DNA from 4 places in the Paenibacillus sp. FSL K6-1230 genome. Region 1 is predicted to be linked to each of the others. Evidence: riboswitches for the same ligand, from Rfam matches in the RefSeq annotation. Region 1 holds a riboswitch; each other region holds the start of a gene.
The links. Region 1 has a riboswitch for cobalamin ahead of nikB (nickel ABC transporter permease). Riboswitches for the same ligand answer to the same signal wherever they lie in the genome.

Region 1 (7,826 bases):
CAGCGCGTACATGGTGGAGGAATTGTTACGGAATACGTTGCGCACTTCATGGGTAAACCGGAAGTCCAACAGGCTCATGCCGGATGTGTTCGCGAATCTCGTATTATCCGCATCCGAGGCGGAAGATCCCAGGAACCATTCACCGAAGGTAAACACAGGCTTATAGTCATAGATGCTGGACATCCAGCTCTTTTGCCAGCCTTCGGGCATATGCTTCACCGCATCTACCCGGATACCGTCCACACCCATATCGAGCCAGAGCTTGATAGCGTCCTTGAAATATTGGTCAATGGTGCTGTTATTGTGGTTCAAATCGGCTAGGTCATAGAGGTTTTTGTAGATTCCGTTCTCCAGAGAGGAGAAGTCCGAACCGCCGTAGTGATGGAAATAGCCTTTGGTATCGTTGGTGTATCCGCCGAGAAGTGCTCCGTTGTCATATAGCTTGCCGTTCTCGGCAAAGGAAGTATTAGTCTCCATGGCTGGAGATGTGTGATTGGGAGCGAAGTCGATAATAACCTTGATTCCCTTGGCATGTGCTGCCTGAATCAGATTCTGGAAGTCGGTCATAGAGCCGAAATACGGATTGGTTGTCTTGAAGTCCCGTGCCCAGTAACCGTGGTAGGAGGTGCTGTTCACACCTGAGTAATTGATGACAGTATGGATGTTCTCCACCGGCTGCGAGATCCAAAGGGCGGTAATGCCTAGGTCCGTGAAGTAGTTGTCGTTGATCTTGTTAATTAGGCCCTGCCAATCCCCGCCGCAATAGAGTTTCAGGTTGGTGCAGCTGGCATCGTATGCCTCCCCGGAAGGATTATTGGAAGGATCTCCGTCCAGGAAGCGGTCAGTAAATACCTGATAGATGACATCGGTACTGAAATTCTGCTTGTTCGATACTGCCGTATCCGCATCTGCATACACTGAGGTCACGGGTAGGAAGGGAAGTGCGCTTCCAGCCAGTAGGCCGAGAGTTAAGGTGATACTTAGAATGAAGCGTCTGGTCACATTCAACAAGTTAATCCACCTTTCGTTAGGGTTGTAGTATCCTGCAATCATCAACAATGAAACGCATTCAAAATGAAAAGGATCAAATATGATTACAATTTCTGCTGAACCTGCCCTCCTTCCTGCATGCGAACAACCCCGGCACCTCCTGCTGGAGTTACCGGGGTTGTCCTAGACCTTAGGTCTAAAAGCATGGCCCTCGTGTTGTAATCACAACGTAATCATAAGAAATTAACAATTATTTTGTCAATAAATTTCTATATAGTATTTTTTTTCTTTTTTTGTATCTGAAAACAATTATGATGAATTATAGCGATCCGTCATGGAATGCATGAGCGAATTCAGGACTTCCCGGTGGGGAAACAGCTTGATGGGGATCAGCAGATCGCTTCGGGAATTTAGAAAGGACTGATTGTGTCATCCTGACGTGTTGGACAAAATAACGTTCTTGTCAGATCGGCTGGTTGCAAGATGATCATGCGACCAGCCATGATCTAAGTTCAGCCGATGAATTATCGTACTTCGAGTTTTAGCAGGCGGTATCCCAGTCCCTCAACCGCTACGTCTAGCTTAAGGTCGCCAGAAACCAGTGCTTCTCCGCTATAGGCATCACGCCAGAATGCTCCCTCAGGTACCGGAAGTTGCAGAAGCTGCGAGGTTTCCCCTGCATTTATCAGCAACCGGAATCGTTCATGACCGCTCTCATCTGAGCGCTCAATCACCAGGGACGCATCTTCTTCGGCGGCATGCACGACCCGCCAATGAATGCTTCGAAGGGCGGGATGAGTCTTACGCAGGGTGATGGTTCGGGTATAGAAGTCCAGCAGATCCCGGTTCTGCCGCTCCTCATCCCATTCCATGCACTTCCTGCACCCAGGATCGTAGCCACCCTCCAGGCCGATCTCGTCGCCATAATAGATGCAGGGGACTCCCGGATAGGTCAGCAGTAGCAGAACAGCGAGTTTCATCCGGCGCACATCACCATGACAGATAGACAACAGTCTGGGGGTATCATGGCTGCCCAGCAGATTGAAGGCCGCTTCCGTTACAGACTGCGAATAGGCCATGAACAGGCGCCCGATCTCTCCTACGAAGCCGAGGCTGTCCAGCTTGCCGTGGACGGCAAAATCCAGTACTGAATTCGTGAACGGATAGTTCATGACTGCATCGAACTGATCCCCCTGTAGCCACATGATGGAGTCATGCCAGACTTCTCCAAGGATATAGGCATCGGGCTTAATCGCTTTAACCGTCTCGCGGAATTCGCGCCAGAATTGGTGATCGACTTCATTGGCGACATCCAGTCTCCAGCCGTCGATACCGATCTCCTGCACCCAGTAACGTGCCACCTCAAGGAGATACGCCTTGACCTCAGGATGTTCGGTGTTCAGCTTGGGCATGATGGGCTCGAAGGCGAAAGTCTCGTAGGTAGGAATGCCATCCTCGATCCGTAGTGGCCATTCCCGAACGTGGAACCAGTCCGCATACCGCGAAGCCTCCCCGTGCTTCATCACGTCCTTGAAGAAAGGAAAATCGAGGCCGGAATGATTGAAGACGGCATCAAGAATAACCCGGATACCCCGCGCGTGGCAGGCGTCTACCAACTCCTTCAGCTTCTCGTTCGTGCCGAAATGGGGATCTATCGCCAGGTAGTCGGCGGTGTTGTATTTATGGTTGGTGCTGGCTTCGAACAGCGGGGTGAAATAAATGGCATTTACGCCTAGTCGATTCAGATGGTCCAGGTGATCCAGTACCCCCTGCAGATCCCCGCCAAAAAAATTGACTGGCGTAGGCTCGCCTCCCCATGGCTCTACGTTTTTGGGGCTGATTGTGGGATCGCCATTAGCGAAACGCTCCGGGAAGATCTGATAGAAGACTGCATCCTTCACCCAGGCTGGCGCTTCGAACATATCCGCCGAATGCAGGAAGGGGAAATCGAAAAATTCAAGTGGATGCTCCGGCAAGTTCGTCTCGAATCCCCGCTCGGTCATCCAGAGACGTTCGCCGTCTTTCTCCAACTCGAAGCCGTATCGTAATCTGCGGTATGGAGGCTGCACCTCCACCTGCCAATAATCGAACAGAGCATCGCTGGCGAACCTGCGCATCGGAAGAGTGCGAGCTGTGTGCTCCCAGGCGTATTTATCCCCGATGATGGCGGATACTTGCTCCATGTCGTTGTGACCTGTTCGCAGACGGATATGGAGGGTGTTGCGGTCATAGGCATACGACCAGTTCAAACGTGCACGGTGATAGATGGCTTCAAGTAGCATTGGACATTCACTCCTTGGATGGGATAATGGTGGTATTTCGGCCATGAACGCAAAAAAGGTACAACCTCCAATGTTGACGAGGTTGTACCTTTCGGCAGCATAGCCTTTAAATTATGTCATTATTATACAGTTGAACAGGTGAAATGTGAACCCTTCCGACCACATTTTTTACCAGGAGCATCAAGTGGATGTGGGAGCGCTTCATTTTGAGTTGAACGAGATGCTGAGAAAGTGGAAGAAAACAGAAAAACTTTGCTCATTCCGCCCATGCGCTTTATACTAGGAAAAGATAGATTGGGTTCTAAGACGCTGTGCTACGATAATGCTATTACGATATAGTGGTGGATTGGTATACCAACTGCATACATGGAACGGGTGCTCCATCCATAAGGATGGCTGCTTAAAAGGGAAGTCCGGTGCAATACCGGCGCGGTCCCGCCACTGTAACAGAGGAGTCGCAGCAAATGCCACTGGGTGATCCCCGGGAAGGTAGCTGTATGGACGATGATTCTGGAGCCAGGAGACCTGCCCGTTCAACAACACAGCAATGCCTACGGAAGATAGGAAGGTGTTACAGGAGTCCGATTTTCACCGAAAATCTGTCTATTTGGAGCGACTTTTTTCCGTTTTTTACACGGGAGAGGTCGCTCTTTTTGCTATGTGCGTAGCCTGCTCCATGAGGATGAAAGTATGCATCCTACTTCGTAATACAGTATTTCAGACCGGCAGCAATGCAGAACTGCAGAACTGCTTATTTCAGCTGCTTATTCATATCAGGAGAGGACGGCGAAAGGCGTGAGCCGATATATTGTACAAAGATTGCTCCAACTGGTCGGCGTGCTGCTGGGGATTTCCTTCCTGACCTTCTTGCTTACTTATCTGTCGCCGGGCGATCCTGCAAGGCTGATGTTGATGTCTACGGGAGTCACCCCTTCGGAGGAACTAGTCGCACAGGTGCGGACAGAGCTGGGGCTGGATCAGCCTTTTCTTGCCCGCTATGGCTACTGGGTCCTGCGGGCGCTGACTGGTGATTTTGGCATGTCCTATACATACGGACGTCCAGTGACGGAAGTTCTGCTGTCCAGAATGCCTGCTACGTTAGAGCTGGCTGGTGCTGCTCTACTACTGGTGGTGCTGATTTCATTTCCGCTTGGGATGACAGCCGCGATGCAGCCTAACCGTGCCAAGGACTATCTCATTCGGGTCTTTTCTTTTGCAGGACTGTCGATGCCTAGCTTCTGGCTGGGACTACTTCTCATGCTGCTCTTTGCAGTCAAGCTGCAGATTCTCCCGGTCGTGGGCAGGACAGGTGTCCGCAGTCTGATCCTCCCGGCCTGTACGCTGGCCGTACCGTTGATAGCGCAATATAGCAGACAGATACGTACAGTGCTGCTGGAGGAGATGTCTCAGGATTATGTAACTGGGGCCAGAGCCCGTGGGATACAGGAGAGGACAGTCATGCTGCGGTATGTTCTGCCGAATGCGTTGCTTCCGATCATGACGCTGCTTGGGATGTCCACGGGTGCTTTACTGGGCGGCGCTGCGATTATTGAGAGTGTATTTGTATGGCCGGGTGTGGGGCAATTGGCACTGGAAGCGATTATTGCACGCGATTACCCCTTGATTCAAGGCTATGTGGTCTGGATGGCTGTCATGTACGTGGCGATTAATCTGTTCGTAGATATCTGGGCACATGTAAGAGATCCGCGCCTCAGACTTGGGGAGGATGTCTAGATGAGCATGTTGACACAACGGCTAATACGGCTATGGATGCAGCATCGACTATTCTCTGTCTGGTTAGGCGTGGCTGGTCTATGGCTGCTACTCGCCATCCTCGCGCCTTTACTGGCACCACATGATCCCTATGCCACGGATTTCACGAGGGTGCTGCAGCCGCCAGACAAGCAATACCCCTTTGGAACGGATCAACTCGGACGCTGTTTGTTGTCTCGGGTGCTGTATGGGGCAAGGACCTCACTACTTATGACCTTTGTGTTAGTTACAGTGGTAGCTGCAATCGGGATGACGGTAGGTATCCTGGCAGGTTATGCAGGCAAATGGCTGGATACGGTGCTTATGCGACTTGCGGACACGCTTATGGCCTTTCCGGGCATTATCTTCGCCATTGCCGTTGCGGGAATGCTTGGTCCAGGTCTGCTTCATACCGTAGTGGCACTGTCTGTCGTGTGGTGGGCCAAGTATGCCCGTATGGTGCGAAGTATGGTGCTTCAGCACAAGCAAAAGGAGTACGTTACGGCGGCTGCACTCGGTGGAGCATGCCCCGCCCGAATTCTGCTGAGATATATTCTGCCCAATGTACTGCCACCTTTAGTCGTAATGGCGATGATGGATATCGGTGGTATGCTGCTGTCCATCTCGGGCTTGTCCTTCCTGGGTCTAGGCGCACAGCCGCCAGAGCCGGAATGGGGGGCGCTCCTAAGCGAGGGACGAAGATATATGCAGACAGCTGCTTGGCTGCTGATGTATCCGGGGCTTGCCATTTTTTGCACCGTGATGATCTTTAATCTGCTGGGAGATAGCTTGCGTGATGTGCTCGACCCCAGACATAGACGCTAAACAAGGAGGAGATATCGTGAATAGGTGGAACGAATTTTGGAATAGGCTGCAATATAAAAATGTGACGGTGTGGCTGGTGATGCTGCTACTGCTGTCTGCCTGTGGAGGGGGAGCAACAGGGAATTCCGGTGGAGGGGCTGAGGGCTCACAAGGAGCAGGAACGACAACAGACTCTGTAGCTACTGGAAATGAAGGGTCTGCAGGTGGTCACTTGAATGTGGCCTTGTTCTGGCTGGGAACAAATCTTGATCCAGCTGAGGAATGGAACGGCTGGACACTGACGCGTGCCGCTATTGGCGAGACACTCGTACAATTCGATGAGAAGATGCAGATGGTTCCCAAGCTGGCAGACCGCTGGGAACGTCAGGATGACAAGACGTGGCTGTTTCATATTCGAGAAGGGGTGACCTTCCATAACGGTAATCCCGTGACGGCCGAGGCGGTGCAGCATTCGCTCGAACGCTCCCTTTCGCTGAATCCGCGCGGCAGGGCCACGCTCCCGATAGCTTCCATGAGCTCAGAAGGGCAGAATCTTACGATTCGGACCAGTGAACCTTATGCTTCTTTGTTGGGCAATATTGCTGAGCCTTTATTTGTCATTGTGGACACGACAGCGGACACGGCTGCTTTTGCGAACAAGCCTGTAGCCACGGGTCCATACATGGTCACTTCCTATATACCGGAGCAAAAGATCGAAACGAAACGCTATGAAGGCTATTGGGGCGGTGCAGCCGAGGTAGAGAGCATTACGTTCAAGTACATCGCTGATGATAATACAAGAGCGATGGCTCTGCAATCCGGAGAGATTGATGTAGCGAGTAATGTAGGCCGCAGTCAGCTGCCACTCTTCCAGGATAGCTCCCGTTACAAGATTGATGAGATCCCAGGATTACGTACTCAATTTGTCTGGTTCAACTACAATAATCCGGCACTGAGTGATCTTGCCGTTCGCCAAGCGATCTCCTACGGCATTGACCGAGAGATGTATGCCAGCACGCTGGTAGGGGGGCAGGCAGCCAGGGGACCGTTCACTTCGGCGCTTCCGTTCGGCTACGACAAGATAACAGGCTATACCTATGACCCCGAACAGTCCAAAAAGTTACTGAGCCAAGCGGGCTATGAAGACCGCGATGGTGACGGCATCCGTGAGAAGAATGGGCAGAGGCTCGCCCTCCGCTTGATTCTGAATGCTTCCTATGAATCGGATTCCATTGTGGCAGAGGCCATGCAATCCCAGCTTAAGGAGCTTGGTGTTGCTCTGGAGCTGACTTCTTATGAGGATTTGACGGATGCACAGAAGAGTGGCAACTTCGATCTGGCGCTGACTAGTATCAATACGGGAATTACTGGTGACCCACAGTATATTCTGGACTTCTACTTCAAGACGGGGGCCGAGTGGAATATCGGTGGCTACAGCAATCCTGAGCTGGATACATTAATCAACAGCCTGTCCTCGGAATTTGAGACGGAACAGCGCTACAAGATTGCATCCAAGGCACAGCAATTGATTATGAATGATGCGCCTTATCTGTTCGTGACCTACACGCCAATCAACATTGTGAGCAAGAGCTCTGTCACAGGAGCAACCATGTACCCGATTGATTTCTACCTGCTGGATCGCCATATTCGGCTGGGACAGCAATGACTAGAGTTCTCGCTGACAGTGTACAGAGTCAGAATGAAGGCTCGGATAGCCTGCTGCGGGTAGAGCATCTAAATGTCAGCTATACGGCCAATGAGCGGCCAGCGCTGCATGACGTGAGCCTGTCGGTGAAGTCCGGTGAGGTTGTAGCATTGGTCGGTGAGAGTGGCAGTGGCAAATCCACATTGCTGCGGGCCGTGATTGGCCTGCTAGGAGCTGGTGGTCGGATTACAGCTGGAGGCATTATGCTGGAGGGCCGTTCGCTCACCGCTCTGGGTACACGCGATTGGGGGAGTGTTCGTGGGCGGCAGATTGGTATGGTATTTCAGGATAGT
Region 2 (7,826 bases), 300 kb from region 1:
TTCACACCTACATGAGCGGCCTGACGCTCCCCGAGAGCCAGAATGTTCAGCACCCGAGCGCGATTCCACAGAAACAGGATGCCGACTAGCACATAGGGGAGTAGCAGGAATACATAAGGCCAGCCCTTCAGACTGAGACTTCCCATGGTCCAGAATAGAATCTCATTGACCGTCTCCTTGGACATAGCTGTTAGAAATGATACAACCGCACCCAGAAAGGACTGCATGACCACCCCGGACAAGATCAGGCTATTCGTGGGAATCCGCCTACCTTCCCGAGCCAGCGTAATGACGGCCCATAGGGTCGTAACTCCTGTAACAAAAGCGATCATCGGCAATGTCCATAGACCGAAGAAGGCATACTGCAATCCCCAATAAATCAGTACCGCTGCCCCAACAGCCGCCCCCGAGGACACCCCTAGGGTAAAAGGGTCCGCCAGCGGATTGCGTAGCACTCCCTGAAAAGCGGCTCCTGCCAGCGACAAGGCTGCACCAGCTAGCATACCCAGCAATACGCGGGGCAAGCGCACCTGCACAATAATCTGCTCAGCGGAAGCCTCCCAATAAGGCGTAATACTTTCCTTCAGCCAGGGAAGCTGATGCCCCAGAATGCCTGCAATATGAGAGATGGGTAGATGCACTGAGCCAATCCCCAGGCAGACGAGCAACGTCAAAAGGAGCAGCGCGCCACCAAGCGCTCCATAGCCTGCTAGTGAACGGATCATTTGAAGATTTCAGGATAGATTGCTTTGGCAACCTCCTTGAGTCCTTCCGTGACACGCGGGCCTGGACGGCTGATCAGATTATCCTCCAGTCCGAATACGCGGTTGTTGCGGATCGCATTAATCTTCGACCAACCCTGTCTCCCCTTGATGATCTGCTCCAGCGTCTCTCCAGTCTTCGAATCCACTACATTACTGCCGTATAGAATAACATCTGGATTCGCAGCAATCACCTTCTCTTCACTGATCGGATTCCAGCCCGTCATGTCTGATGCTATATTCATACCGCCAGCCAGCGTAATCATTTCATCCATGAATTCGCCCTTACCGACCGTCCAGCCTGGCGAGAACTCGACATACACCTTCAGCCGCTGGTCTTCTCCGATATTTTTGACGCCTTCCTTCACCGCAGCAATATCCGCCTTCATTTGATCCGTCACGGCTTGAGCTGCTACCTGACGATCTGCAATCTGTCCATAGAGCGTAATATTAGCCATCACATCGTCGAAGGTCTTGGGATCTGTCTTGAAAATCTGGATGCCAAGCGATCTTAGCTTGTTGGTAGCTTCTTCGCTTAATGAGATACCCGCAAATACTATATCCGGTTGAGCGGCAATGATAGATTCTTCATTCGGCTTTGTAATGCCACCCATTTTGGGCTTGTCCAGCGCTGCCTGCGGGTAATCATCGTAATCTGACACCCCAACGATCTCTTCATCCAGTCCAATAGCAAAGAGTGCCTCCGTCTCCGCCGGGGAGACAGATACGATTCGCTCCGGTGCTTTCTCGAAGGTGAATTCATGCCCTGTCGCATCCTTGACAGTAAGCGGATATTCCGTAGGACCGGCCTCCACCGCCTGTTGCTGCTCCTGCTCTGCACCTTGCTGCGTCGTCCCCTGATTCGCTCCGTTGCCACATGCTGCAAGCCCCAGTACGAGTAGTAAGGACAGCAGCCCCGTCATCCATATCTTCATTGTTCTCGTCATTATGATCTCTCTCCTGTCTTCTTTAATAAAATGGAAAACAAAAAACCGGACCTCTCACGAGGACCGGGTCGTTATAGTGTTCATTCCAGTGTATACGGCATGATCCTGCTGTATGGAACATCACTAAATACACGCCGTCCTTTCCTCGAAGGATCGTGGTACCAAGCAGAGTAGGCAGGTCTCCTGACTTGCTGGGTGCAGCATCCCGGCAGCCTTCCCGTCATCTTCCGCTGACAGTGGCATATTGCCGACATCCCCTAGCATACAGTGGCGGGACCGTGCCGGAATTGCACCGGCTTCCCTTTTCACAGCCTGCACTACATCTGCCACAGGCTGACCTAATCCGCTGAGATTATTGTAACATGGACAGCTTCCCTTGCACTTACTTAGTGATTATAGGCCAAATAAGATAGGCTTACAACCGCCAGCTACTGGTACAAGTGAACAAAAAACAACTTCCTTATTCCAGCTCTACAGGTCCAAGGTAGCTTCCGATGATGCCATCTGCTGTAAACGTAAGCTCTAGTCGGACAACCCCTCCCGGCTCCACCTGTACATCCCAGAAGTCTAACCCGGCAACGGTCATGGCAGCCAACTGACGAATAACTCCGCCATGGGTAACAGCCAGAACGGACAAAGGAGTCAAAGATGGCAAAGTGACTAAGAGAGTCGAGCCCTGCATATCCATCTGATCCACAGATGGGACCTGACCGCACAACAGCCGCAATGTATCCACAAAAGAGAGCATCCGGGCTTCCATGCTACTCCAGCTCTCACCCTGTGGTGGCGTGAATCGACGTGGATCATCAATCCAGGCTCGATATAGCGGGATCTCCTTAAGCGTAGCATAGGTCTCTCCCTCCCACGCGCCGAAATGCAGCTCACGCAGCCTTTCATCACGAATCGTCTTGGGCAGCAGCGCTGGAGCAGCACACTCCAGCGTCTCCAGACATCGCCGGAGATCACTGCTGTAGATACGGTCAAAGCTCTGCGCGGAGAGCCAACAGCCCAATGAACGAAGCGAATCATGTGCTTCTGCCAATAGCGGCTCGTCCGTGTGTCCTAGATAGCGTTTCTCCCGGTTCCACTGTGTAGCTCCGTGGCGAACCAGCGTTAGCTCCACTTTGTCGCGCATCGCTCGATCTCCTTTCCCATCCAAGGTGAATGGTGTAATATCCACATTCAATGATCTTGATTCATGGACCTCATAATCCGACACTGCTGAACGAAATGGATAACAAACCTCCAGATCAGCCTTTATTCATAAGTTATCCTGAGCTACACTAATTGACTTATGCGATGAGAAGCCAGATGACTGTAACAGCTAGACACAAGCCAACAAATAGATTACAGACTACGAACATAAGTCTTACTGTTCGGCGTATATGCTCAGCCTGCAGCTGCTCAAGTGGCTGTCCCATGTAAGCACGGAATGAACGGACACCATGGTATACATTATATCCACCAAGCCGAATGCCCAGCGCACCTGCCACAGCCGCTTCCGGGTAGCCACTATTCGGGCTGGGATGCTGACGAGCATCCTGCCGCACCGCCTGAATACTACCACTGACGCTGTTGCCATTCAGCCATGCTGCGATGAAGAGCAACAACGCAGTCAGACGTGCAGGAATATAATTGGCTACATCATCCAGACGAGCTGAAGCCCAGCCCAGATCCTTATACTTCTCGTTCTTATACCCAACCATGGAATCAAGCGTATTCACCGCGCGATAAGCCATCGCGAGCGGTACTCCACCAAGCAATGCGTAGAAGAGCGGTGAGATAATCGCGTCCACGATATTTTCAGCAACCGTCTCGACCGCACCCCGTGTAATCTCCGGCTCGTCCAGCTCGTTGGTATCCCGCCCAACAATCATGCCCAGCTCCTGTCTGGCTGCGGGCAGGTTCCCCTGCACCAGCTGCTGATATACCGCCATGCCAGCATCCTTGAGTCCTTTGGAGGCTATAGTTGTCGCTAATAGTATAATCTCAGCCCCGATAGCAAGCCACGGATGAAGTATGGCGAGCCCCGCAATAAGAAGCCAGGTTATTCCATAGGCTCCACCTGCAATGCAGAGGGGCAAGATCAGGCCAGCCCGTTTAAGCGCCTGAGGTGACTGCCATCTGCCCCGAATTCCTTTTTCCAGTAGAGTGATGCCCTTGCCCATTCCGATCACCGGATGTGGAATCCAGCGTGGATCACCGATGAGGCGGTCCAGCACATACGCTGCCGCAATAATGACACTAACGACCACTTCGTCGTTCCCCCTCCAGCACAGCTTCCATGACGGATAGCAGCACCTGATTAGCTTCCTGATCCTTGACCGCAATGCGAAAATGGCTGTCTGTCAAGCCGGGATACATAGCACAGCTGCGAATCAGTACACCACGACGTCCCAGAGCATCCTGAAGCTCTACCGCCTTCCACATTCCTGGTGCCCGAACAAGCAAATAATTAGTCTGACTCGCCGTCACTCCACAGCCCAGCTCGGATAGACCGCTTAGCAGACGTTGTCTTTCCTGAACAATCAGCTTCAGCGTCTGATCTTCGTAAGCTTGTCCACTGTTCAGACAGGCTTCGCCAGCCAGTAGGGCGAGTCCGTTCACACTCCAGGTCACCTGCTGGTCCGTCATGCGACGGATGACGTCAGGTGCAGCTAGCGCATAGCCCAGTCGCAGACCCGGAATGGCATAAAATTTCGTCATGGAGCGGATCAGGATCACACGTGAATAGCGTTCGAGGTCCGGCAGTAGTGTGATGCGTTCAGTTGCTGGAATGAAATCCATAAATGCCTCATCCAGCACCAGGTAAGTCCCTGAACGCTCAGCAGCCGCGGCAACAGCGAGCAGCTCTTCTTTCCCATATTGCACCCCGTTCGGATTGTTCGGCTGCCCCATGAACAGGAGATCCACCTCCGAGATCAAGCGCTCGATATCTTCCACATCCGCTCTCCATTGAAGAGAAGCCTTACCATATACACGGCTGAGGCTTGCCCCGAACTTGAGCGACAGCTCAGCATACTCCGAGAAGCAGGGCTCGACCAATCCGACCCGTTGTGGTCTTAATCCAAGCAGAATGAGTGCCATGCTCTCAGCTGCGCCATTGCCGATACTGATTCGTTCTGGAGAGACGCGTAGCCTTCGGCTTAGCAGACTCTTCAGAGAACGGTGTCCTGGATCTGGATACCTGATGACAGACTGTAACCCGTTCATCAAAGCCTCCTTGACCTCATCGGGTGGTCCGAGTGGATTAATGTTGGCACTGAAATCAAGAAAATCCGCCGCAGGCAAGCCGTACAGCCCGGCGGCCGTCTCCCTGTCTCCCCCATGTCCGTATATTTCAATCATACCGATTCATCCTTTCTGGGCGAACATGCCCAGTAGCTGGTTCCCATTATGGGGCCGTCCTTCCTGCTCCGTCAATTCAAAATCAGATCAGGCGGTGCAGAGAGCGTCTGTGAATGTTATAATTTTGATAGAATCGACAAAATACGTTCGACTTCGATGCGCATAATGAGGAATTTCAGTATACGAACTGACTCGGTTAGCAGAGCTGTCTTGCACATCCTAGGGACATTTCACCTTTTGTGCCATGCATTTCGCGCTACATACTTCGTGTGCCTTCTTCATGAAAACTTGAGAGCCTCTTGCTGAACGTATGCATTATGCCAGACAATATTGCTTAGACGGAGGAATGAACATGCTGTTCATCGACAATCAGGGCATTACCGACCCTGCGATTAATTTGGCAATCGAGGAGTACGCCCTCAAGCATTTACCGTTGGATGATAGTTACTTGCTGTTCTACATTAATAAGCCTTCCATTATTATCGGGAAGCATCAGAATACGGTGGAAGAGATCAACGCCGAGTATGTTAAGGACAATAATATTCAGGTTGTTCGTCGCCTGTCTGGTGGCGGTGCGGTGTATCATGATCTTGGCAACCTTAATTTCAGCTTCATTACCAAGGACGACGGACAGTCATTCCATAATTTCCGTAAATTCACCCAACCGGTAGTCGATGCGCTTCACGACATGGGCGTACCTGCGGAATTGACCGGACGGAATGATCTACAGGTAGGCGAACGCAAAATCTCTGGGAATGCCCAGTTCTCTACACGCGGCCGGATGTTCAGTCACGGCACACTGATGTTCAATCTGAATCTGGATGATGTACAAGCTTCGCTGAACGTCAATCCTGAGAAATTCAAGTCCAAGAGCACTAAGTCTGTACGCAGCCGTGTAGCCAATATTGCGGATCTGATGGACAAGCCGATGACGATTGAGGAATTCCGGGCGGAGCTGCTTCGCCATATCTTTGGCATGGAGGCCGAGCAGGTACCTCAGTATCAGCTGACCGAGCAGGACTGGAACAAGATTCATGAGATTTCCAAGGAACGCTATCAGTCCTGGGACTGGAACTATGGTCTGTCACCAGCAAGTAACATCAAGCATGTCAAGAAGTTCCCGGTCGGTCTCATTGACATTCGTATGGATCTGAAGGATGCTCACATCGAGGAGATCAAGATCTATGGTGACTTCTTCGGTGTAGGTGATGTTGCGGACATTGAGGACGCTCTGCGTGGCCAGCGCTATGAGGAATCGGCTGTGAGAGAAGCCTTGTCCTCCTTGGATCTCAAGCATTATTTCGGTAATCTGGAGACAGATGACTTCATCGGATTGGTGCTGCTTGAGGACTAGTGCCTTGACCAGATCAAATGCAGCATAGACCAGTTGCAAGCGAGGAGCCCTGTCGAACATAGTTAGGCTTGCTGAATTATGCCAGACAAACAGGGTAAGTAACCCTAGAGAGAATTTACAGAGAGAATAGGAGCGAGAACCATGTACAAATTGATGGCTATTGATATTGATGACACGCTGATTAACGATGATAAGGAAGTAACCCCTGCTGTCCAGCAGGCGCTGGAGGCTGCAATCGCCAAGGATGTTATTGTGACGCTGGCTACAGGCCGCGCTTATTCATCGGCACAGGCTATTGCCCGCCAGACAGGTCTGAACGTACCGATCATTACTTTCCAAGGAGCTCTAATCAAAAATCTGCTTGATGAGCAGGTACTCTATGAGCGTTATCTCCCAATCGTAGCAGCTCGCAAGCTGTACGAGTTCTGTCTGGAGCGTAATCTTCACCTGCAGACCTACATCGGTGACAAGCTCTATTCACGTGAAGAGAATCAGAAGCTCATTGATTACTGCGCTCTGAACAAGACACCTTATTATATTGAGCCGGTATTCAGCAAAATGGTCGAGCAGCCTACACACAAGATGCTCGTCATTGATGAGCCTGAGGTGCTGGATGAAATCGCTCCGATTCTGCGCGAGATGCTGGGTAACGAGGTGCATATTACGAAGTCCAAGCCGCACTTCCTGGAGTTCATGCATCATGAAGGTACCAAGGGCCATGCCTTGTCATTCCTTGCGGACCATTATAAATGCGATCTGTCCGAGACCATTGCAATTGGGGATTCCTGGAATGACCATGAAATGCTGGAATGTGCAGGCCTTGGAGTAGCCATGGGCAACGCAATTCCTGCATTGAAGGAGCTTGCCGACTACGTAACCTTGAGCAACAATGAGGATGGCGTCAAGCATGTCATCGACAAGTTTATTTTGAACGTCAACTAAGTAAACTGCCATTGTATCGACTTTTTGGGGTTGGTACACCACAACAGCCCTGATTCCCATGAAGCTATTCGCGGATCAGGGCTGTCTATAGTCTATAGCCTTTAATCTATAGAACCTTGGTCTTATCCTATGTGAGGGTGTAAGTTATGGCCTCCCTCTGTCCGTTACTATCCACTAACGCCTAGACTCCCCAGTTCTTTCAGCTTGATCTCATATCTGGTCTGGTCACGTCACTGATGCTTAATTGAGCCAGACAGCCTCACCGAATTCTTAACCTGAACGGAGGAATATCCAATTGCGTACCCGGAGAGCTCCATTGTATATTTTGCTGTCTCTACTCGTTGTTGTCCTGAGCGCACTTGCATACCGCCAATACTACATTAGCAATCGTGATACCGAAGTCGAAAGGTATTTACTGCAGACCCAAGGATACCAGCAATCCGATATCCAGCGCATCGACACCAGCATCGGAAA
Region 3 (7,826 bases), 2.9 Mb from region 1:
GCCTTCCTTCTGGAGCATGAGCAGTGTCATCCCGCGGAGAGTCATGTACCCAAGCGTCCGGAGTTCCGAAGCATTACGGATCGTAAGGATTCGGATTGGAAGGACCCAGACACAGAGAGCGGCAAGCTGGTACGCTGCATCGCTGATGCCGAGCTCGACTACTGGGATGAGCCTGAGCGACTGGCCGAGCTGAACCGACTCTTCGGCAAGCTGAGACAAGAGCTGATGGAATGGCTGGAGCAGCAGCCTGCCCGTAGCGATAAAGACTCCAATACAGAGAAAGAGGAGCGCTAGTATGTGGAAATTGAGATCGTTCATGAAGCCTTATTGGCTTTTTTGTATTCTGGCGCCCTTGTTAATGGTGCTGGAGGTGTCGATGGACCTATTGCAGCCTCTGTTGATGGCGAGCATCGTGGACGACGGGATTATGAAGGGAGATATCGCACACATCCAGCGGAACGGACTGCTGATGATAGGCGTGGCCTTCATTGGTCTGCTGGGGGGTGTGGGTTGTAATATTTTTGCTGCCATGGCCTCACAGAATTTTGGTAATGATCTGCGCATTCGATTGTTCGAACAAATTCAGTCGTTGTCTTTCCGTAATCTCGATCGTCTGAAGACTGGCTCACTGATTACCCGGTTAACTAATGATGTGGTGCAGCTACAGAACTTTTCCCAGATGATCCTGCGTATGTTTGTACGTACTCCCATGCTGCTGATCGGAAGTCTGATTATGGCGATTGCAATTAGTCCGAGCCTAACTTCGGTACTGCTGGTATCGGTGCCTGTGCTGATTTTGATCCTGTTTTTTCTCATCAAGCGTTCGTTTCCCTTATTCTCGGCCATGCAATCCAAGTTGGATGGGGTCAATACGGTGCTACAGGAGAGTCTGCTCGGTGTTCGGGTCATCAAGGCCTTCGTTCGGGCAGATTACGAGCAAGACCGCTTCGATCAAGTGAATAATGAGTACACTGGGACTGCAATCAAGGCGGTACGGCTCATTGCGCTGAATCTGCCTGTCCTTACTCTGGTTCTAAATGCCAGTATTGTGGCGGTCCTGTGGTTCGGTGGACTGCAGCACTGGGGCGGCACGCTGGCTGTCGGCAATTTGATCGCCTTCATTAACTATATGACACAACTGATGATGTCGATGCTCATGTTGGGCGGTATGCTGGCCTTTATCTCCAGAGCCAAGGTATCTTCGGATCGTGTCAATGAAGTACTGGCGACCAGCTCTGAAATTACAGAGGAGCCGGATGCAGCAACAGCTGTGATCCGCAGAGGGCGACTTGAATTTGAGCATGTGTCCTTTGCCTACGATGAGGCAGGGAGTGAACAGGTGCTTAAGGACGTAAGCTTCACGGTAGACCCTGGCCAGACTGTAGCTATTGTCGGTGCAACAGGCTCCGGGAAGTCGTCATTGGTCGGGCTTATTCCACGCTTCTATGATGTGAGTGCAGGTGAAATTCGAATCGATGGGACACCGTTACCGAGTATGCAGCTGGATCATCTACGAGGGAGTATCGGGATGGTCATGCAGCAGGTACTTCTGTTCAGCGGCACGATCCGTGACAATCTTCGCTATGGTCGTCCGGAAGCAACGGATGAGGAAGTAATCACGGCGGCAAAGGCGGCACAAGCTCATGATTTTATTACGAATATGCCTGAAGGCTACGATACGCAGCTTGGACAACGGGGCGTCAACCTGTCCGGGGGGCAGAAGCAACGACTCTCTATTGCTCGTGCGCTCCTGACGCGCCCTTCCATTCTCATCCTTGATGACAGCATGAGTGCAGTGGATCTGGCGACGGAGGCGCGTATCCAGGAAGCTCTTGAGGACTTGATGAAGGATACGACCTGCATTGTTATTGCACAGCGTCTGTCTACTGCGGTTGGAGCAGACCTGATACTCGTGCTGGAGGATGGGCGGATTGCTGCGCAGGGGACACATGAAGAATTGCTGTCAACAAGCTCGATCTATCAGGACATCTACCGATCACAGCATAGGGAGGAGGGGCATGGCTATGTCACAGCCAACGGAGCACAAAGCTAGCGATAATAGAGCTCAGGCAGGCCTGCCACCAGCCCAGAGAATGTTCGTTCCCGGTAGAGGACCTGGTGGTGGTCCTGGCCCCGGGCAAGGTCCGGTCCCCGTAGTTCGTGCGGAGAATTCAATCGCTACGCTAAAGCGGATCTGGACCTATCTGGGCCGCCAGCGGGCGGGACTATTTATGGTGTATGCGGCTACGCTGCTGGGAGCCTTGGCCACGCTTGCAGGCCCATATTTCATCGGGCGAGCCATTGATGATTATATTATTCCACGTGATTATAACGGCTTGGTGCGTATATGTTTGCTGATCCTAGGGGTGTACCTGCTGAGTAGCACCCTGACCTGGATTCAGGCCTATGTCATGTCCAGCGTCTCCCAGGGAACGGTCAAGGAGCTGCGTCGAGACCTTTTCGCCAAATATCATCTGTTGCCTGTGCGGTTCTTCGACACTCGCAGTAATGGTGAGCTGATGAGCAGGGCGACGAATGATATTGAGAATATATCCAACTCCCTGAATCAGAGCGTTACACAGCTATTGAATAGTGTGATTACGCTGATCGGCTCATTGGTTATTATGCTGCTCTTGAATGTTCCGCTTACAGCCGTGACGCTGCTAAGCATTCCACTGGTGCTGCTGGTTACCCGTCAGATTACACGTGCAACCCGAAAGTATTTCAAAGAGCAGCAGCGCCACCTTGGAGATCTGAACGGATACATCGAGGAGATTGTCGGTGGTCAGAAGGTCGTTAAGCAATACGGGCGCGAGCAGGACGAGATCACTCGTTTTCGCAACATTAGTCAGCAGGTCAACAGAGTAGGTAAACGAGCCCAGATCTATTCCGGTATGGTTGGGCCTGTGATGAACCTGGTGAATAACTTTACCTTTGCGCTGATCGCAGCTATTGGAGGCTGGATGGCCTTTCACGATTGGACTACGGTCGGTGTCATTGTGAGCTTCCTGAACTATTCCAAACAATTCGGTCGCCCCGTAACCGAGCTTGCCAACCAGTATAATCTGATCCAATCCGCAGTGGCCGGGGCGGAAAGAGTGTTCGAGATTATGGATATGAAGACCGAGTATGATGAGCGACAGACCGAACGGGAAGAGCATCATGACAGTCATCATGATCGGGACCGTGTGATCCAGCATGCGAGTAGGCCATCCCATGCTCTAGCGCAGACTAGAGAACAGGTCCAGTTGACCAGCACTAGTAAGCTAAAGGGTGATGTCGTCTTCAGCAAGGTGTGCTTCAGCTATAGTGCAGACAATCCTATACTGACGGATGTATCCTTTGAGGCGCAGGCAGGGCAGAAGATTGCTCTTGTGGGACCTACGGGCGCTGGGAAGACTACGATCGTCAATCTGCTGACACGCTTCTATGATATCGACAGCGGAAGTATTCGTATTGATGATATACCGATTGAGGAAATGGACAAAAATAGCCTCCGCAGACAACTGGGCATGGTGCTGCAGGACGCGCATGTCTTCTCGGGCTCCATCCGGGAAAACATCCGCTTTGGACGACTGAATGCGAGCGATGATGAGGTGGTACAGGCGGCACGTCTGGCGAATGCTGATGCTTTTATCTCACGTCTGCCTGATGGCTATGATACGGATCTGGGGGTAGCTGGAGGTAATCTGAGCCAAGGGCAACGTCAATTATTAACGATTGCCAGAGCGATTCTGGCCGATCCTGCCATTCTGATTCTGGATGAAGCGACGAGTAGCGTGGATACGCGTACCGAAATGTATATTCAGGATGCTATGAAGACATTGATGGAAGGCCGAACGAGCTTCGTCATTGCCCACCGTTTGAGTACCATTCAGGATGCGGATCTGATTCTGGTTATGAAGGATGGCCGAATTGCCGAGCAGGGTACGCATCAAGAGCTGCTTGAGCGTAAGGGGTTCTATGCATCGTTGTACACAAGTCAATTTACGAACGTCAGCTAATGCGTATGATTTATGTCAGAAGCGGTAGCTTTGAACTCTTAGTCTAAATGGGGCTCGTCAAGGCTGGAATCATTCTATATAATGAGGAGAAGTGTCAATACCATTAGCTGTTAGCTATACAGCGACTGTGCCATCTTGATTGCAGAATAAGCTCATGGCCAGTCTGTACAGATTCAGCTTACGTAAGATTTGTGGAATGTTGGCATAGCTTGTATAGCTAGAACATATTTAGAATTCAGGTGCCTTTGTGATCTCACAAAGGGTAACAGGGAATAGGGTGAGAATCCCTAGCGGTCCCGCCGCTGTAACCGGGGAGCACAACTCCAAGACAAGTCACTCTGCCAATTGGCCGGGGAAGACAGGAGACTGTGTATAGATCCGGGAGCCAGAAGACCTACCTGAAGTCGATAGCAGCACCCCCTTCGAGGAAAGGAACGGTGTACATAGCATCTCGTAGCTAGTGTGGGAAAGCCCCGCTATGCCAGATGCCGGAGGAAGGATTGCCTAATGCTGAGGCTCCTGTTGTGGTAGCTCAGTATTGGCAGGCTTATTTCCGTATGTACACACCCCTGATCCGATAAGGATGCAGGGGTGTTGTTGTGTGTTGAGGGGAATCAATTGGACAGGAGTGAATGGGCAAATGGAACAGGTGACAACGAAACGAAGAGTATTAGGACAAGTGATGGTCTGCAACGGCTGCTGCTGCGGACGAACGGAGAAGGGCAAGCCAGGTATTCCCATGGATCGGCTGAAGAGTAGATGGAAGGAAGAGAAGCTGCTGAAATCCGTACAGCTCACGATTACCGGCTGTCTTGGCCCGTGTGACATTGCGAATGTCGTGTCCATCCAGACACCGGAAGGCCCGATCTGGCTTGGACGGATAGAAGAAGAGGCGGACTATGATGCTCTAATCGACTGGGCGGTTGCCTCCAGAGACGAGGAACGCTTGCAGGCTCTGCCTGAGCGACTACTCAAGTACAGATTCGAGCGCTTCAGTGCCGAGGCTGTTGCCAAGTAGAGGGGAAGCCTTGCCATGTTTCTGTAAGAAGATAAAGGGCCAGAGTCATATCACATATGATACAGTGATTGACCTCTGAGCCCTGTTTTTTCTTTATATTGTTTCCTTGTTCATGAATTGTAGCTGTTAGTGCAACTGATCAAGCTCTGCTAATGCTGAATAGTGCAGTCTGAGGAGATTGCTTCTTCATGAGCTGCTCGACTTATTGAGGGAACAGTGTGCTGATACGGTTTTTGATCTGGCTCAAAATATCAGCATAGGCTTCCTCGCTCAGGCTACCAATTCCACCAAAGAGAAGGTGGTCCACGGATTCAATACCGACAAAATCAAAAATACCAGTCGTGGACGTAATCTTCAGACCATCCGTCATGCCAATGGAGTCGTATACCTCCTTCGGTGTTCCGTGCGTATTAATGATAAGGCCTTGTTTACCCTTGAGCAGCTTGGCAATGCCTGCCTCTTCATAAGCATATGCGTAGCCGTAGGCAAATACCCGATCTACATATCCCTTCAGAATGGCTGGGAGCCCTGTCCACCAGATCGGATAAATGAAGGTCACGATGTCTGCTGCCGTGATGTAGTCTTGCTCGGTCTTAATATCCTCAGGTGTCTGTCCTGCTCTCATCGCGGCTGTGTCTGCAGAAGTCAGTACAGGCTCAAAATTCAGTTCATACAGGTCACGAACGATGACCTCATGCCCGTTACTCTCCAGGGCCTGAACTGTAGTGTTCAGAATGGCTCGGTTAAAGCTGTCAGTGTGCGGGTGTGCAAATACGATTACATGTTTCATCTAGATTCCTCCATTAAATTGAATATAGGTACTATATTATATGAGCATTTTGCATAGCTATCCAACATGGCGACTCTGCCTTGAAATGGGCCAATGCCTTCAATCCTGAAGTGCTTGTTTGCAACTTCTGTTGCGCAATGATCGTTCAACCTCATTTCGACGAATGGCCTGTGGCGCGTGCATTATGCCGCATGATAATCATTAATTGCATAGACATCAATGTATTTCGTTAAAAAAAGACAGCGCACATCTTATGTCGATAAACGCTGCAAAATATCGCCTAGCCATACTTCCAGTTGCTCCTGCTCGGCCGGGCTTAGACTGCCATAAATGGCTTGATTCAAGGTGTCTGAAATGTCTCGAAATACAGGCTCCAGTTCTCTTCCCTTATCCGTCAGATGAATTAACGTTACACGACTATCCTGATGGCTCTTGATTCGCTGAACGTAGCCGAACTTTTGTAGCTTATCTACCAGGACTGTCACAGTTGGTTGGGTACGGTGAATCCTGTCAGCCAGTGTCTTGATGGACAATCCATCCTCTTGGTAGAGATGAAGCAGGATATCTCCATGAGAGGGGACAATATCAAAGATCTGATGCTTCTCAAGCTCGGCTACAATCAGCTTGTTCATGGCATCTCTTGTTTTCCCTATAAGGGATGCGGCATTAAAATGTATCATATTTGTATGATACATAGATATCTATGTAAATGCAAGTATTTTATGACCCGTGAATAAAGTAACAAAAATGTAACCGTAGTCCTATAAATATAAATCGTTGTTTGCTGAATTTAAAGAGGCGAAGACATGCTGTTTACCCATTTTCGAAGCAGGTTAAGCTGGGAACTTGTTCCTGAAAATTGGAGTAGGCAGGTTAGGACTATGGAAGGTTATCCAGCGGAAAAGGATATGTTACACTGCAACGGATGTGGCAGATGGTTCATGCGAATTGGAAGGAATGTGCGCATGAGTCTGATCACGAATGTATCAAAAGGAAGAAGAGGAGATAAGCTCATGAAAAAATGGATCGTCATGTTGACGCTTCTGTGTCTGTGCAGTCTGCTAGTGATGCCCAATACGGCGCAAGCCCAAGCACTAAGTAAAGGAATGCAGAGCGAGCATGTATTGAAGCTGCAGGAGCAGTTGCATGCGCTCGGATATTTTCATGCAGGCTTTACAGGCTACTTTGGTGTCAAGACCGAGGCGGCCGTCAAGCAATTTCAACGGGATCACCGTCTGACAGCAGATGGTGTCGTGGGATCTGCAACACAGGCCAAAATGGACTCCTATGGTGAGGTGAAGCAGACAGTATTGGAGCAATTGGCCCGCATCATTCACGGTGAAGCGAGAGGGGAGTCGTTCGAAGGGCAGGTAGCAGTGGGAGCGGTTGTTCTGAATCGTGTTCAATCGGATCTATTTCCAAGCTCGATTCCAGATGTCATATTGCAGCCGCGACAGTTCACGGCAGTACAGGATGGTCAATATCGTCTGGCTCCCAACCAAAGCGCCTATCGTGCAGCGAGGCAAGCCCTGAACGGAGTAGACCCGACGAATGGATCATTATTTTATTACAATCCGGCGATTGCCACTTCCGAGTGGAGCATCAATCGTCCAGCCGTAATGTCACTGGGGCGGCATACATTTACGAACTGAAGAGGCTAGGTGTAGTGTCTGCCATTATCAATGAGTGATAATGTTGCCAAGTGGCCGATGAAGCTAATTTAACTAAATGTAGTTAACGAATATAGTAATGGATTCAAAGCTCTCCCAAAGCGAGTTTAGTTCGACATAGCAAAAGCATTAGAGCAAGGGATCGCCTGCGAGGCGGTCTCTTATTAATGGTCAGCGATAGCAAATGCCCTGCTCAAGGAGTACGGCCTTTGGACTATGTGGCCTACGGGTCACGTGAGCCAATGCCTGATTAGGCTGTTTTTTGTCATAGTGCCCTGTCCTTGGCTCGGCATCCTACATAATCTATATCAAGCCCCTAGAGAAAGGAGGGGAATTAACGTGGG
Region 4 (7,826 bases), 4.8 Mb from region 1:
CCCGGCCACAACACCGACACGTTTGAAAAATTTATGGAATCGCTCGTTTGGATGGCCCTTCTCCTTGTATTCCGCGACAACCTGCTCCACGACTGCGCCAATCTGCTCTTCGGTCAGACCTTCTGCGACAGACTGCGCAGGGTGAGCATTCCGGCCGAATTTCTTACCGCCCAAGAAGAGATCATAGCCTCCTTTGCGGTACACTACCCCAATATCCTCCAATACGGCACCGTAGCATGCCATGGCACAGCCATTTACAGCGACACTCGTTGTCTTGGGGGCCTTCAGACCACCTATTACAGCCTGCAAGCGCTCAGCGGTCGGCACGGCATCATTCTTCTCCATATCACAGAAGTCACAGGCCTTCACCTTGAAGACGTCCCCGATCGGAGACACAATGAGACTGGCTGCACGGAGGCTGGCTACCAGCTGCTCAGGCTCGGCACACGGCACACGCAGAATGATCTGATGGTCCGTCGTGTACTCTAGCTCTCCCTCTTCCCCGGCTAGTTCTGCCAACAGGGCCATCTGTCTGGCATTGAACTTCTTGTTGCCGACACCTGGTGCCACGCCTACCTCGAAGATAGGAGCACGTGGCGTCATAGCTGAGCTACGCGTTGCTCCACCCGCAGTGGCTGCTGTAGGGGACGTTGCCGGAGCTGGCGAGGATGCCAATACTGCCACGCCTCCGGTTGCTGTTACAGCTGCTGTAGTTGCGGACCCTGCTGTTGCCGTTGCTAAGCCTGCTACAGTCGCGCCTGTAGTAGCTTCGAGGCTTCCCGCTACAGCTCCACTATTCGTAGGTTGGCCCCACAATTGCTGAAAGGCAGCCTCCTCGCTCTCCGTGCCAGTAGATCCGGCAGCAAGTCTGCGTAGCGCATCTTCAGCCAGCGCGAGTGAGGAGAGGGCTGGCTGTGCGTGGTCACCAGTCTGTTCACCAATCTGTTTACCAGTCCATCCACCTGCCTGCTGGCTCATCGGTGTAGCTGATGCTGCTAGATTCACAGCTACACCAGAGCTGGATACAGGGGTCCCCGCATCCTGCGCTCCCGCCGAGCTTTCTGGCTCTGTGCTACTGGACTCCGTTGCACTAAGGGACCATGGCTCAGCCTCCGTCCGCAGACGCTCATGCGGCCGCAATGGCTGTACCTCGGCATCCAACGTATATTTGCGCTGATAGCCGCGCGGTGTCACGATCAGGCCATCATACTCCATCGTGGAGGAATTGCCGATGATGACCGTCGTCAGCATGCCGATATCATGATTGAGCATATCCTCAAGTGTCGTGACAATGACCTGCTGGCGATCGCGATATGCACTCTTGACCAGTCCTACGGGTGTCTTCGGATCACGGTAACGGAGCAACATCGCCTGCGTCTCCATGATCTGCCGGGTCCGCCGTCCACTGCGCGGATTATATAGTGCAATTACAAAATCCGCCGAAGCAGCCGCTTCAACTCTGCGAATGATAGTCTCCCATGGCGTCAAGTGATCACTAAGACTAATAGTGCAGGCATCATGCATGACCGGAGCCCCCAGCAATGAAGCACAGGACTGAATAGCCGAGATACCTGGCACGACCTCGACTTCGACGCCTTCTGCTCTTGTCCAGCCTTTCTCAATCAGCACCTCGTAGATCAGTCCGGCCATCCCATAAACGCCGGCATCTCCACTGGAGATGACCGCCACCTTTTTCCCATTCTCGGCCTGTCTCACCGCTTCCTGGGCACGACTCACCTCTTCCGTCATCCCTGTACGCACAATCTCCTGTTCAGCCGTCAACAGCGGCCGGATCAGATCCACATAGGTGTTATAGCCAATAATGACCTCGCTCTCCGCGAGAGCATCCAGTGCCCGCTTGGTGATATGCTCCATATCCCCAGGTCCAAAACCAATCACCAGCAGCTTGCCAAGTGTACTCATTCGTCTCCCCCATTCGATGAATCTCCATCATGTATTGTCATACTCGACTCTTGTTGAACCGTTAAGCATTCCCGCAACAGCTTCTTCATGTGCTCCTTGCTCCGAGGTGCAGGCCGTCCTCTCCGGAGTTCCGGCGGAAGCCCGAGCCATAGCTCGACGAGCAATGGCAGCGCAAGTCCTGCCCCTTCAAGCATCTCCTGCTGTGCCAGCACATCCTCCGGGCGCCCCTGCATACGACAGGTGCCCTTCTCTAGCACAATCACCCAATCCGCCCAGCTATACGCCAGATCCATATCATGGGTAGCCATGACTACCGTGGTCCCCGCAGCATGTACCTCAGCTAGTCCCTGCAGCATCATTTGCTCGGAATGGGGGTCCAGATAGGACGTAGGCTCATCCAGCAGCAGCACTTCTGGCCTTACAGCTAGGATTCCGGCAAGTGCCGTTCGCTTCTTCTGCCCCAGGCTCAGATGATGGACAGGTACCTCAGCAAGCTCTTGCAGCCTTAGCAGCTCAAGCACCTGTCTGGTTCGATCACCAATCTCCACCTCATCCAGCCCCAGGTTGCGCAATCCGAAGGCGATATCCGCCAGCGGCGTGTTCATAATAATCTGCTGCTCGGGGTCCTGAAGCACCAGCCCGATCCGTTGTCGCAGTGCTGCAAGCTGCTTCCTGCTGTAGCCAAGCCTCGCTCCAGCGAATTCCACGCTACCTTCAGAGGGCTGTACCAAGCCCACCGCGTGCAGAAGCATAGTAGACTTGCCAGAGCCATTGTGCCCGATGATGGCAGTTCGGCTTCCCTGTGGAATCGCTACCGACAGGTCCGATAATGCCGGAAGCCGGGTGTATGGATAGAGATAGGAAACTCCGTTCCATTCCAATATGAATTTCATGCTAAGACCACCTAATCATGACTTAATCCATGGGTAGGATCAGATTGGTACCTTTGACCAGATCACGTATGAGTGTAGAGCCGCTGCAAGCGGGGAGCCCCTGTCGATCACTGTTAAGCTTGCTGTTCTTAGATCTAAGATGAATAGCGGATGAACAGCACGTACCATAGCTCCAGCACAGCAAGAATAACCACGCCTGCCCAGCCCTCCATACGATACCTGAGCGGCATAGGGTCCGTGGCAGTCAGGTATAGCGGCAGCGTGCCGTCATATCCCCGCACAGCCAGTCCTTGCTCCAGTCCTCTGTATCGTCCCATCGTCTTCATGAACAATTGTCCCGCCATCGCAGAGGCATCCCTGATCATGGCGCGGGCACCACCTTTTCCCCCACGCAGCCGCCGTGAACGCATGAGCCCCGAAGCCGTGTCGGACAGAAAAAATAAAAAGCGGTACATAATGAGCATCAGCTCTGTAACAATGGCCGGCAGCTTCATTCGCGCCATTACGCCGAGCAGATCGGCGAATGGAGTAGTCAGGATCAGGAACATCAGGCAGGCAGTGCAGGCTCCTATTCGAACTCCTAGCTGCAGCGCCCGCTGAATGTGCTCTTGTGTCACATAGACAGACCATGTGTCCCTCGCCAACAAGACGATCCCGTGATCTTCAGGCGAGCCCATCTCCAGCAGCAACGGAGGCAGGCTCACGAGATAGAATAGGAATACGCTGCCGCTCAGGACGGCATAGAGCTTCCATGACACTGCCGCATATCCGACCGTCCAGACGACCAGCCAGCACCATAAAATAGCCTGTACCCACGGATGCGTCACGTAGGCTAGCAGGAGCAGCGCTACAGCGAAGCCGCATTTCCATACGGGCGAATACCTGCGAAAGCGACTGCCATACGAGACCGAATCAATGGTTCTTAGCATGAGACTGGGAGGAATGCATCACGCTGCTATTCGGTTGTTCATCTCTAGTCTCAGTCGATAGCGAGGCATCGGAGACGCTAGATACACTAGATGGATTAGATAGATTGTTGGCCCGCTGCTCTCTACGCCCTCGCATGAGACCGAGTACGTAGCCGATTAGCCCTGCACCCAGCGCGGCTTGAAGCGCGAACAGCATACTTTCCGTCTCGCCGGGAGGCTCCAGCAGCGGCTGGAACCATGGCTCATATTCCGGACTAATATCCTGAATGACCGCCTCTGCCGCTCCATCCGCTCCGCCAAAATCCCCCTGCACCAGCAGTAGTGGCAGAGCCGCCAGTAAAATGACCGCCACCAAGATCCAGACCACTTGACCTCTACTCATCATATTTGGCGCGCTCCTCTCTCATGACGGCTCAGGATGGATAGCTCATGAGGGCTGTAGGACTTCAACCAATTCCATAGCAGCACAGTCAACAAGCCCTCGGTTATTGCGAGCGGAATCTGGGTAATAGCGAATACGCCGCCGAACTTCGCAAAGGATGCCAGCACCCCGCCTTGAGCGGAAGGGAAGGCTAGTGCGAGCTGCAAGGAAGTAACAAGATATGTAGTCATATCCGCTACCGCCGCCGCTGAGAACACAGCAATGTTCTCCCTGCCCTTTCCCTTCATCAGGAGCTTGTACACGGCATAGCCTGCGAACGGTCCAGCTACCGCCATGGAGAAGGCATTAGCCCCCAGCGTTGTGAGTCCCCCATGTGCCAGCAGAACAGCCTGAAATAGCAGCACGATTGAGCCAATTACACTCATGGGTAGTGGACCCAGCATAATCGCCCCAAGTCCTGTCCCCGTCGGATGAGAGCTACTACCCGTGACAGATGGAAGCTTCAAGGCCGACAATACAAAGGTAAATGCCCCGGCCAGTCCCATCATCAGCTTCAGCTCGGGATGCTCACGCGTAATGCGGATGAGCCTGCGCACGCCAAGAGCGAAGAACGGAATAAACAATAGCCACCAGAACACAGCCCACCCGAGTGGCAGGAAGCCCTCCATAATATGCATCGCGTACACTTCCTGTGGAGAGGCCAGTAGGAAATACAAGGTAAAGCCAAGCACCAGTACAGCAAAAACCATCGATCGACGTCGTGTGAACACACTCTTTCCTCCATTCAATGAAATACCTATTATCGGCAGTTTGCATAATCGTACTGTGGATGATAGTCGCTCGATGGTTGTATGCAAAATGCTCACTATATGTGCTTAGTCTGGTTGTATGTCGTCAGGCGCTCCCTCTCACAGGCGGAAGAATCCATTAAAAAAGACCCTGATCCTGTTCGGATCGGGCCTCAAATATGTACTCAAATAACAACGAGAAGCACAGCCACCCCTTCACTACTGCAAGGCACACCTGTCCCAGGCTGCGCCGCATAGTCTGCCGTCAACCTGAACACGAGGATTCAGCAAGCCTGTGTGAACTTTAGCTGGTCACTTCTCAATTGATTCGGTACACCTTGCTCCTCTCCGCGAAGGACTACGGTGAAATAGACTGGGTAGGTCTCCTGGCTAAGGCTCGTTGGTCTACTTCGTCTTCCCCGTGTAGTGGTACTCGAGTGACGTGATGAAGTAGACCTCCCCTTTACAGTGGCGGGACCGCTCGGGATTTGCACCCGATTCCCTGTTACCCTTTGTGTGAAGCAAAGGCACCCAGTCTGTGGCTGTATATGATTATGCTCTCTATGATACCCTCGCCCCGTCACCAGCGCAAGACAAAAACAGTCCCGCATAGGCTTGCCTCAATCAGTCGAGATTCGCTTGGCTCAGGACACGTCTGAACTCCTTCTTAAGTGCCGTTGCTCTTCCGGCCACAAGCAAGCCATAGCTGGCAAATTCGCAGGCACGGGCAATATACCCGTCCTTTACAGCTCCACTCCATCCGCATAGACAGCATACGAGCCGTATTTCTGATCCATAGGATATGTAGTAGAGGTGCCCAGCGCTTGCTGGACATCCTCCAAAGGTGTCTCAAAGGGGAACGGTATCCGTCCCTCTAGTACAAAGGCTTGAAATGTCTTGCCTAGCTCTCTGTTCATGCTTCTCCTTCTGGTGCCTTGATGTTCCATTTGGTCCCGAGCGTTTGCGGCGTATAGGCCTGCAATTGTCCGATTAATTCCTCAGCCTGCTCCGCGACCCGAATCAGATTCTGATGCGTCTCCCCGGCGAAGCCTTCCCGTACGCTATGGCGAATCAGCTCTACCAGAGGATCATAATAGCCGTTCACATTCAGCAGTCCAATCGGCTTCGTATGGATACCGATCTGGGCCCAGCATAGCACCTCGAACAGCTCCTCAAAGGTCCCCAGACCACCGGGCAAAGCAATGAAGCCATCTGCCAACCGATTCATGGTCGCCTTGCGCTCATGCATGTCGGCTACCTCGACCAGCTCCGTCAAGCCGGTATGTACAATCTCGCCGCGAAATAGCCCTGTCGGCATGATCCCCGTCACCTGTCCGCCATGCTCCAGCACGGCATCTGCCACTGCTCCCATTAACCCATAGCTGGAGCCGCCATAGACAAGGCGAATTCCTTGCTTCGCGAGTGAAGTACCCAGAGCAACAGCCTGCTCTCGATAGTTCGCAGATCGTCCGTCATTCGACCCTGCAAATACACAAATGGATTGCAATCACATCAGCTCCTGTCCGCAAAATAACGTCCCAGCTCTACCATCATGCTGCCCATCCGTTCTTCCTCAGGAATAACCCGTGGCTCAACGCCTTCCTCCCTCATCGCCTGTGCTGTCACCTTGCCTATAGCTACGGCTACCACCTTGTCACGAAAAGCCTCCAGCATCTCATCGAACTGCCCCTTCTCACGGGCATACGCTGCGAGGAAATGAATCTGCGGACGACTGGTGAACGTGACTGCATCCAGCTCGCGAGTAACGATACTATGCAGCAGCTTCTCCAGATGCTCCTCCTGTGGCGGAATATGCTTGTAAGGAAGGACTTGCGTGACATCCGCGCCTCGCTCTGTCAGCCAGGCGAGCAGCTCTGGCGCAGACTCGCCATGAAGCTGGAGGATCGCACGTTGTCCCTGAAGCTGTGTCTCGCCAAAGGAACGAATCAGCCCGCTTGTACTACCGTCGTCGTCCCGTACACTAGGCGTAAGACCTCTCTTCTTCAGCGCATTCACGGTCTTGTAGCCGCGAGCGGCAATATTGGAGTGCTGCAGCACCGCCAAGAGGCGCTCCGCGACGCCTGCCTCTTCAGCCACACTGAAGATCGCGTCGAGTCCCATGCCCGTCGTCAGAATCACCCATTCCGGTGGAGCCGCAAGCCATTGCTCCAAGGATTTGCGCAGCTCCGCATCATCCAGAAACACCGTCCCCTGTGCTGGAAGCAGCCAGGCGGTACCTCCCATTTTCTCTACCAATGTTGCCATTTCTGCTGATTTGCGCGGACCCGCCAAGGCTACGATTTTACCTGCCATACGTTGTGCCACCATGCCATCCTCCCAATCCTTCAATTCATCTTATCTTGCTTCTGAACAGATCATTCCGCTTACATCGTCGATTCAGGGCTCTAGCTCGCAATAATTATTCTAATCTGGTACAAGTATACAATTCGAACAGGCAAAGCGGAATACCGCGATGAAATGTTCTTTAGCAGTCGATAACCGTGTTCGTTACTCAATATTATGCAATACGCCAGAATTGACCACATTTTGGAAAACGATGTATAATCAATGCGATAGATGGAATACATTTACTTTTTTAATAAAGTGAGTAAAATCATTAGGTTATCTTCACATGATACAAGGGAGGATACAGTAGTGAAATCGAAAGTAACCATACGCGATCAGTTGGAGCATTATATAAAATCAAATACACTTTCCATTAGTCAGTTCTCACAGCGCTCTGACATTAATTCAGGAACCATTAGCGGTATATTGAACGGAACTCGCCCGATCTCCATGCAGCATCTGGATGGCATCACGTCGGGTATGGCTTTGCCAGAAGGACATTTTTTACGTACTATACATAGATGAGTACATTGCTGGCGCTACTGCGGATTGGCGAAGGCTGCGT

Region 2: another riboswitch for cobalamin. It lies ahead of MKX74_RS05935 (ABC transporter substrate-binding protein); the one in region 1 lies ahead of nikB (nickel ABC transporter permease).
Region 3: another riboswitch for cobalamin. It lies ahead of MKX74_RS17385 ((2Fe-2S) ferredoxin domain-containing protein); the one in region 1 lies ahead of nikB (nickel ABC transporter permease).
Region 4: another riboswitch for cobalamin. It lies ahead of MKX74_RS25885 (energy-coupling factor ABC transporter permease); the one in region 1 lies ahead of nikB (nickel ABC transporter permease).

What each region holds. Positions count from the first base shown of each region.
Region 1 is NZ_JBBOCK010000001.1:1,054,879-1,062,704, forward strand. It holds gene MKX74_RS04565 (alpha-amylase family glycosyl hydrolase) at 1-1,053, opposite strand, end outside; gene MKX74_RS04570 (glycoside hydrolase family 13 protein) at 1,515-3,272, opposite strand; cobalamin riboswitch at 3,629-3,819, shown strand; gene nikB (nickel ABC transporter permease) at 4,068-5,006, shown strand; gene nikC (nickel transporter permease) at 5,007-5,849, shown strand; gene MKX74_RS04585 (ABC transporter substrate-binding protein) at 5,866-7,494, shown strand; gene MKX74_RS04590 (ABC transporter ATP-binding protein) at 7,491-7,826, shown strand, end outside.
Region 2 is NZ_JBBOCK010000001.1:1,351,302-1,359,127, reverse strand. It holds gene MKX74_RS05940 (FecCD family ABC transporter permease) at 1-725, opposite strand, end outside; gene MKX74_RS05935 (ABC transporter substrate-binding protein) at 722-1,711, opposite strand; cobalamin riboswitch at 1,865-2,065, opposite strand; gene MKX74_RS05930 (histidine phosphatase family protein) at 2,169-2,843, opposite strand; gene cbiB (adenosylcobinamide-phosphate synthase CbiB) at 3,001-3,963, opposite strand; gene cobD (threonine-phosphate decarboxylase CobD) at 3,953-5,056, opposite strand; gene MKX74_RS05915 (lipoate--protein ligase) at 5,409-6,410, shown strand; gene MKX74_RS05910 (Cof-type HAD-IIB family hydrolase) at 6,552-7,352, shown strand; gene MKX74_RS05905 (DUF3139 domain-containing protein) at 7,648-7,826, shown strand, end outside.
Region 3 is NZ_JBBOCK010000001.1:3,935,078-3,942,903, reverse strand. It holds gene MKX74_RS17400 (PadR family transcriptional regulator) at 1-294, shown strand, start outside; gene MKX74_RS17395 (ABC transporter ATP-binding protein) at 296-2,053, shown strand; gene MKX74_RS17390 (ABC transporter ATP-binding protein) at 2,025-4,004, shown strand; cobalamin riboswitch at 4,225-4,420, shown strand; gene MKX74_RS17385 ((2Fe-2S) ferredoxin domain-containing protein) at 4,645-5,022, shown strand; gene MKX74_RS17380 (NAD(P)H-dependent oxidoreductase) at 5,225-5,812, opposite strand; gene MKX74_RS17375 (MarR family winged helix-turn-helix transcriptional regulator) at 6,064-6,492, opposite strand; gene MKX74_RS17370 (cell wall hydrolase) at 6,826-7,464, shown strand; gene MKX74_RS17365 (YjcZ family sporulation protein) at 7,822-7,826, shown strand, end outside.
Region 4 is NZ_JBBOCK010000001.1:5,835,888-5,843,713, forward strand. It holds gene cobJ (precorrin-3B C(17)-methyltransferase) at 1-1,923, opposite strand, end outside; gene MKX74_RS25870 (energy-coupling factor ABC transporter ATP-binding protein) at 1,920-2,816, opposite strand; gene cbiQ (cobalt ECF transporter T component CbiQ) at 2,951-3,745, opposite strand; partial or broken gene MKX74_RS25880 (energy-coupling factor ABC transporter substrate-binding protein) at 3,864-4,127, opposite strand; gene MKX74_RS25885 (energy-coupling factor ABC transporter permease) at 4,127-4,876, opposite strand; cobalamin riboswitch at 5,275-5,465, opposite strand; gene MKX74_RS25890 (hypothetical protein) at 5,659-5,832, opposite strand; gene MKX74_RS25895 (LOG family protein) at 5,829-6,422, opposite strand; gene MKX74_RS25900 (uroporphyrinogen-III synthase) at 6,428-7,240, opposite strand; gene MKX74_RS25905 (hypothetical protein) at 7,571-7,786, shown strand.